Regions from separate parts of the Priestia sp. FSL W8-0524 genome, predicted to be linked through region 1. Evidence: a T-box and tRNA genes for the amino acid it is inferred to sense, from the RefSeq annotation. Region 1 holds a T-box; the other regions hold tRNA genes.
What was found. The T-box of region 1 lies ahead of thrS (threonine--tRNA ligase). A T-box ahead of a tRNA ligase gene usually reads a tRNA of that ligase, here a tRNA-Thr.
Positions count from the first base shown of each region.

Region 2: it encodes a tRNA-Thr, which carries the amino acid that the T-box ahead of thrS (threonine--tRNA ligase) is inferred to sense. The anticodon was not compared.
Region 3: it encodes a tRNA-Thr, which carries the amino acid that the T-box ahead of thrS (threonine--tRNA ligase) is inferred to sense. The anticodon was not compared.

Region 1 covers NZ_JBBOUG010000001.1:4,405,563-4,407,806, forward strand. The annotation lists gene thrS (threonine--tRNA ligase) at 1-970, opposite strand, end outside; T-box leader at 1,014-1,262, opposite strand; gene ytxC (sporulation protein YtxC) at 1,323-2,183, opposite strand.
Region 2 covers NZ_JBBOUG010000001.1:5,089,426-5,091,669, forward strand. The annotation lists rRNA gene NST66_RS26625 (23S ribosomal RNA) at 1-433, shown strand, start outside; rRNA gene rrf (5S ribosomal RNA) at 543-658, shown strand; tRNA gene NST66_RS26635 (tRNA-Asn) at 668-742, shown strand; tRNA gene NST66_RS26640 (tRNA-Glu) at 746-820, shown strand; tRNA gene NST66_RS26645 (tRNA-Val) at 844-919, shown strand; tRNA gene NST66_RS26650 (tRNA-Thr) at 924-999, shown strand; tRNA gene NST66_RS26655 (tRNA-Tyr) at 1,008-1,091, shown strand; tRNA gene NST66_RS26660 (tRNA-Gln) at 1,099-1,173, shown strand; tRNA gene NST66_RS26665 (tRNA-Lys) at 1,178-1,250, shown strand; tRNA gene NST66_RS26670 (tRNA-Gly) at 1,260-1,334, shown strand; tRNA gene NST66_RS26675 (tRNA-Ala) at 1,357-1,432, shown strand; gene rocF (arginase) at 1,596-2,244, shown strand, end outside.
Region 3 covers NZ_JBBOUG010000001.1:321,253-323,496, reverse strand. The annotation lists tRNA gene NST66_RS01690 (tRNA-Asp) at 1-6, opposite strand, end outside; tRNA gene NST66_RS01685 (tRNA-Met) at 11-87, opposite strand; tRNA gene NST66_RS01680 (tRNA-Ser) at 113-205, opposite strand; tRNA gene NST66_RS01675 (tRNA-Met) at 233-309, opposite strand; tRNA gene NST66_RS01670 (tRNA-Ala) at 340-415, opposite strand; tRNA gene NST66_RS01665 (tRNA-Pro) at 421-497, opposite strand; tRNA gene NST66_RS01660 (tRNA-Arg) at 502-578, opposite strand; tRNA gene NST66_RS01655 (tRNA-Gly) at 585-659, opposite strand; tRNA gene NST66_RS01650 (tRNA-Lys) at 669-741, opposite strand; tRNA gene NST66_RS01645 (tRNA-Gln) at 746-820, opposite strand; tRNA gene NST66_RS01640 (tRNA-Tyr) at 827-910, opposite strand; tRNA gene NST66_RS01635 (tRNA-Thr) at 919-994, opposite strand; tRNA gene NST66_RS01630 (tRNA-Val) at 999-1,074, opposite strand; rRNA gene rrf (5S ribosomal RNA) at 1,181-1,296, opposite strand; rRNA gene NST66_RS01620 (23S ribosomal RNA) at 1,360-2,244, opposite strand, start outside.

The DNA of each region.
Region 1 (2,244 bases):
GCTCCCAGTGACCAGACGTTTTGTAAAGTTCTACACTTCCAAGCACCGGCGTGTAAACGTGCTGATAACCAAGGCTTACTTCTTTATCTACGATATAACGCTCGATAATACGGCGGATCGTCGCACCTTTTGGAAGCCATAAAGGCAGACCTTGTCCTACTTTTTGAGAATTTGTAAATAAGTTTAACTCTTTACCAAGTTTACGGTGGTCACGTTCTTTTGCTTCTTCAAGAAGACGAAGATGCTCGTCTAAATCTGCTTTTGTAAAGAATGCTGTACCGTAAATACGCTGCAGCATTTGATTGTCGCTGTCTCCGCGCCAATAAGCACCTGCTACGCTTAATAGTTTAAACTCTTTAATTTTGCCTGTTGACGGCACGTGCACACCTCGGCAAAGATCAAAGAATTCGCCTTGTTGGTAAATCGTCACCTTTTCACCTGCTGGAATCGCATCGATCAATTCAAGCTTTAGTTCATCGCCAACTTCTTTAAAAAGTTGAATGGCTTCTTCACGAGAAACTTCTTTTCGTTCAATTTCAATATTTGAATTAACGATTTTTTTCATTTCTTTTTCAATTCTACCTAAATCTTCAGGAGTAATTGATTCTTCCATATCGATGTCATAGTAAAACCCATTTTCGATAACCGGGCCTACACCTAGCTGTACTTTTACATCTTTGTATAAACGTTTGATTGCTTGAGCCATTAAATGCGCTGTACTATGGCGCATAATTTCAAGCGCTTCAGGAGCATCTTGCGTAATGATTTCAAGACTGCCATCTTGTTCGATTGGCGTACGTAAATCCAGCAGCTCGCCGTTTACTTTACCTGCTAATGCTTTTTTCTTTAATCCCGGGCTAATAGAAGCCGCAATATCTTCTGTTGATGATCCTTTTGGATACTCTTTAACAGCTCCATCAGGAAATGTCATTTTGATTACTTCTGACACAACTTTCCACTCCTTTAACATAACTAATAAACTTTTTGTAAAAACAAAAAACTCGTCCCTTATAAAAAGGGACGAGTTGTGTATACACGCGGTACCACCCTTGTTTCCTCTTCGTATCTTGGATAACCCAAATAACCCGAAGCGGCTCGAGGTTTTATAACGGAAATTCCGTCAGTAATTACTAGAGACGCTGCTCGTTTACTACTGAAGTTTAGAGGTGGTAAGAATATATTCCGTGTTAGGAGATTTTCAGCCTAGATCTCCCTCTCTATAAACCGTAAATATACACTCATGTCCTCATCATAACTTGTGACATATAGCTGTTTTTCAATATGCATTTATTATATTCATTTTCAAAATAGAAATCAACCTTTCACGTTATATTTTGCTTTTGATCAAACGGAAATTCATTTTTTTCGTATAACATCACTTTTTCTTGAAAAATATTTTGAATGGTATAAACAAAATCATGATCATGCTGGTCGCTATACAGATGAATAGCAGCTGGAGATAAACTCAGCAAAGGCGCGATGATAGTTGAGTCTATGTATACTGATTCTTGTTCAGATAGAAAGGCCTCTGCTAGGGCTGCACATTCACGCTCCGGAACATATCTACTGCTTTGGTCGTACAATACAAACTTGTTTTTATTCAAATGCATTACATACACATCGCCTGTAGATGACTGTCTTTCATTAGCTGCTTGACGCAGCTGATGAATAAGAATTTGATAGTCTTGTTCAAGCTTATATTCATCAATCGCCAGCTCAGCATAATAGCGCAGCCGCTCTTGATATTCTTTTAAACGGAATTGGAGAAAAGACTCAAAGGTGAATGTTACATTATGAATGAAGAAGTCTTGAAGAGCCTGGCGGATAAGTAATTCTCTTGGAAGGGAAAATGTTTTTTGCGGAATTTCGCCTCTCTCTCCTTCCATAATCCCCCCCATAATTTGAAGCAGCAAATCTTGTTCTTCCTCTTCTGAATAGAAAAATTGTTCTTTTAATATGTTTACCATCATCTTTTTTTCTTTCTTTTTTAAAATCACGTGCGTTAATACCGGTATCACCATGTCTTGTAAAATGGCCTCTCGATTGTATGTCTCATCAATAACTAAAAGCTGATTATTCACCAACTTCAAGCACTGTGAACCATATGATAAAGCGCTTCGCTTCGCGCATAAAGACTCATATACAATGACTGCGTCTTCTACATATTTAAAGAATATTTTCATTCCTCATAGCCCCCCTTTGGACACGCTTTATTAATGTATATGGGGCAACATGCAAAAAAAT
Region 2 (2,244 bases), 680 kb from region 1:
CAAGAGTCCACATCGACGGGGAGGTTTGGCACCTCGATGTCGGCTCATCGCATCCTGGGGCTGTAGTCGGTCCCAAGGGTTGGGCTGTTCGCCCATTAAAGCGGTACGCGAGCTGGGTTCAGAACGTCGTGAGACAGTTCGGTCCCTATCCGTCGTGGGCGTAGGAAATTTGAGAGGAGCTGTCCTTAGTACGAGAGGACCGGGATGGACACACCGCTGGTGTACCAGTTGTCTTGCCAAAGGCATCGCTGGGTAGCTATGTGTGGACGGGATAAGTGCTGAAAGCATCTAAGCATGAAGCCCCCCTCAAGATGAGATTTCCCATAGCGCAAGCTAGTAAGATCCCTGAAAGATGATCAGGTTGATAGGTCAGAGGTGGAAGCGTGGCGACATGTGTAGCTGACTGATACTAATCGATCGAGGACTTAACCAAACTTTAAAAGCGTAAGCTTTACTCAGCAACCTGTTACCTAGTTTTGAGAGAACAAAACTTTTTCAAAAAAGTCTTGCTTTCTTTATCAAATCATGTATAATATAATTTGTCTGGTGGCGATAGCGAAGAGGTCACACCCGTTCCCATACCGAACACGGAAGTTAAGCTCTTTAGCGCCGATGGTAGTTGGGACTTTGTCCCTGTGAGAGTAGGACGTTGCCAGGCTATTATTATTCCACAGTAGCTCAGTGGTAGAGCTATCGGCTGTTAACCGATCGGTCGTAGGTTCGAGTCCTACCTGTGGAGCCAACTGGCCCGTTGGTCAAGCGGTTAAGACACCGCCCTTTCACGGCGGTAACACGGGTTCGAATCCCGTACGGGTCACCATTTATTTTTATCTACATAATAGTGGAGGATTAGCTCAGCTGGGAGAGCACCTGCCTTACAAGCAGGGGGTCGGCGGTTCGATCCCGTCATCCTCCACCACCGTGCCGGTGTAGCTCAACTGGTAGAGCAACTGACTTGTAATCAGTAGGTTGGGGGTTCAAGTCCTCTTGCCGGCACCATTTATATCGGAGGGGTAGCGAAGTGGCTAAACGCGGCGGACTGTAAATCCGCTCCTTCGGGTTCGGCAGTTCGAATCTGCCCCCCTCCACCATTTTTATTGGGCTATCGCCAAGCGGTAAGGCAACGGATTTTGATTCCGTCATGCGTTGGTTCGAATCCAGCTAGCCCAGCCATAGAGAGCCATTAGCTCAGTTGGTAGAGCATCTGACTTTTAATCAGAGGGTCGAAGGTTCGAGTCCTTCATGGCTCATTTTAATAAGCGGAAGTAGTTCAGTGGTAGAACACCACCTTGCCAAGGTGGGGGTCGCGAGTTCGAACCTCGTCTTCCGCTCCATTTCTATATAAAAAAACATATTGGGGCCTTAGCTCAGCTGGGAGAGCGCCTGCCTTGCACGCAGGAGGTCAGCGGTTCGATCCCGCTAGGCTCCACCATACATATAAACGTACAACCTTTAAGCAATTTGCTTAAAGGTTTTTTTGTGTAGTTTCTACAAATTAGAATTGTATATATATTCAAAAAAGTGTCGAGTTGAGCCATCGCTCATTTAGCCGTTACAATAAGAGAGTAGCAACATTTGTGATGGGGGGACATATTATGAATAAGCTTTCAATTATTGGAGTACCAATGGATTTAGGTCAAACTCGCCGAGGGGTCGATATGGGGCCAAGTGCGATACGATATGCAGGTGTTATGGAACGCATCGAGAATATTGGATATAGTGTAGAAGATAAAGGGAATATTGAAATTGCCTTAGCTGAACGAGTACATAGTGATGAAAATACAAACTTAAAGAATTTAAAAGCTGTAGCGGATGCTAGCGAAAGACTTGCTCAGACCGTAAGTGATGTTATTACAAATAAAAGGTTTCCTTTAGTGCTAGGGGGAGATCACAGCATCGCTATCGGAACACTAGCAGGAGTAAGTCGTCATTATAAAAATTTGGGCGTAATTTGGTATGATGCACACGGAGATTTAAATACAGCAGATACGTCTCCTTCCGGAAATATTCACGGTATGCCATTGGCGGCAAGTATAGGTATAGGAGACGAAGCATTGACTCGAATTGGTGGCTATGCCCCTAAAGTCAAGCCCGAGAATATTGTGATTATCGGAGCCCGTTCTTTAGATGAAGGAGAAAAAGAGCTAATAAAGGAAAAAGGAATTAAAGTGTATACGATGCATGAGATAGATCGAATGGGTATGACAAAAGTAATGGAAGAAACAATTTTATATTTGCGTGATA
Region 3 (2,244 bases), 4.1 Mb from region 1:
GGGACCACTTTGGTTGCGGGGACAGGATTTGAACCTGCGACCTTCGGGTTATGAGCCCGACGAGCTACCGAACTGCTCCACCCCGCGATGATATGAATATGATATAAATAAATGGCGGAGGAAGAGGGATTCGAACCCCCGCGGGCTTTAACACCCCTGTCGGTTTTCAAGACCGATCCCTTCAGCCGGACTTGGGTATTCCTCCGTATATTTATAACAAATGTAACTTATATGGTAGCGGCGGAGGGAGTCGAACCCACGACCTCACGGGTATGAACCGTACGCTCTAGCCAGCTGAGCTACACCGCCATATTATTCGTTACAATTATTTAATTTCATTGGTGGAGCCTAGCGGGATCGAACCGCTGACCTCCTGCGTGCAAGGCAGGCGCTCTCCCAGCTGAGCTAAGGCCCCATAAATGGTCGGGAAGACAGGATTCGAACCTGCGACCCCTTGGTCCCAAACCAAGTGCTCTACCAAGCTGAGCTACTTCCCGTTTATGGCGCGCCCGAGAGGAGTCGAACCCCTAACCTTTTGATCCGTAGTCAAACGCTCTATCCAATTGAGCTACGGGCGCTTTATATGGAGCGGAAGACGAGGTTCGAACTCGCGACCCCCACCTTGGCAAGGTGGTGTTCTACCACTGAACTACTTCCGCTTATTAAAATGAGCCATGAAGGACTCGAACCTTCGACCCTCTGATTAAAAGTCAGATGCTCTACCAACTGAGCTAATGGCTCTCTATGGCTGGGCTAGCTGGATTCGAACCAACGCATGACGGAATCAAAATCCGTTGCCTTACCGCTTGGCGATAGCCCAATAAAATGGTGGAGGGGGGCAGATTCGAACTGCCGAACCCGAAGGAGCGGATTTACAGTCCGCCGCGTTTAGCCACTTCGCTACCCCTCCGATATAAATGGTGCCGGCAAGAGGACTTGAACCCCCAACCTACTGATTACAAGTCAGTTGCTCTACCAGTTGAGCTACACCGGCACGGTGGTGGAGGATGACGGGATCGAACCGCCGACCCCCTGCTTGTAAGGCAGGTGCTCTCCCAGCTGAGCTAATCCTCCAAATATCATACACAACATTAAATGTGTATATAAGTTTTTTACAAATGAGCCAAATAAAAAACCCCTAGACTCTTTTACAAGAGCATAAAAAGGGGTCTTATTCATTGCCTGGCAACGTCCTACTCTCACAGGGACAAAGTCCCAACTACCATTGGCGCTAAAGAGCTTAACTTCCGTGTTCGGTATGGGAACGGGTGTGACCTCTTCGCTATCGCCACCAGACAAGAGATTGCTCTCTCAAAACTAGATAACAATTTGCTGAGTAAAGCTTACGCTTTTAAAAGTTTGGTTAAGTCCTCGATCGATTAGTATCAGTCAGCTACACATGTCGCCACGCTTCCACCTCTGACCTATCAACCTGATCATCTTTCAGGGATCTTACTAGCTTGCGCTATGGGAAATCTCATCTTGAGGGGGGCTTCATGCTTAGATGCTTTCAGCACTTATCCCGTCCACACATAGCTACCCAGCGATGCCTTTGGCAAGACAACTGGTACACCAGCGGTGTGTCCATCCCGGTCCTCTCGTACTAAGGACAGCTCCTCTCAAATTTCCTACGCCCACGACGGATAGGGACCGAACTGTCTCACGACGTTCTGAACCCAGCTCGCGTACCGCTTTAATGGGCGAACAGCCCAACCCTTGGGACCGACTACAGCCCCAGGATGCGATGAGCCGACATCGAGGTGCCAAACCTCCCCGTCGATGTGGACTCTTGGGGGAGATAAGCCTGTTATCCCCGGGGTAGCTTTTATCCGTTGAGCGATGGCCCTTCCATGCGGAACCACCGGATCACTAAGCCCGACTTTCGTCCCTGCTCGACTTGTAGGTCTCGCAGTCAAGCTCCCTTGTGCCTTTACACTCTACGAATGATTTCCAACCATTCTGAGGGAACCTTTGGGCGCCTCCGTTACATTTTAGGAGGCGACCGCCCCAGTCAAACTGCCCACCTGACACTGTCTCCCGGCCCGATCAGGGCCGCGGGTTAGAATTTCAATACAGCCAGGGTAGTATCCCACCGACGCCTCCACCGAAGCTAGCGCTCCGGCTTCTCAGGCTCCTACCTATCCTGTACAAGCTGTACCAAAATTCAATATCAGGCTACAGTAAAGCTCCACGGGGTCTTTCCGTCCTGTCGCGGGTAACCTGCATCTTCACAGGTACTATAAT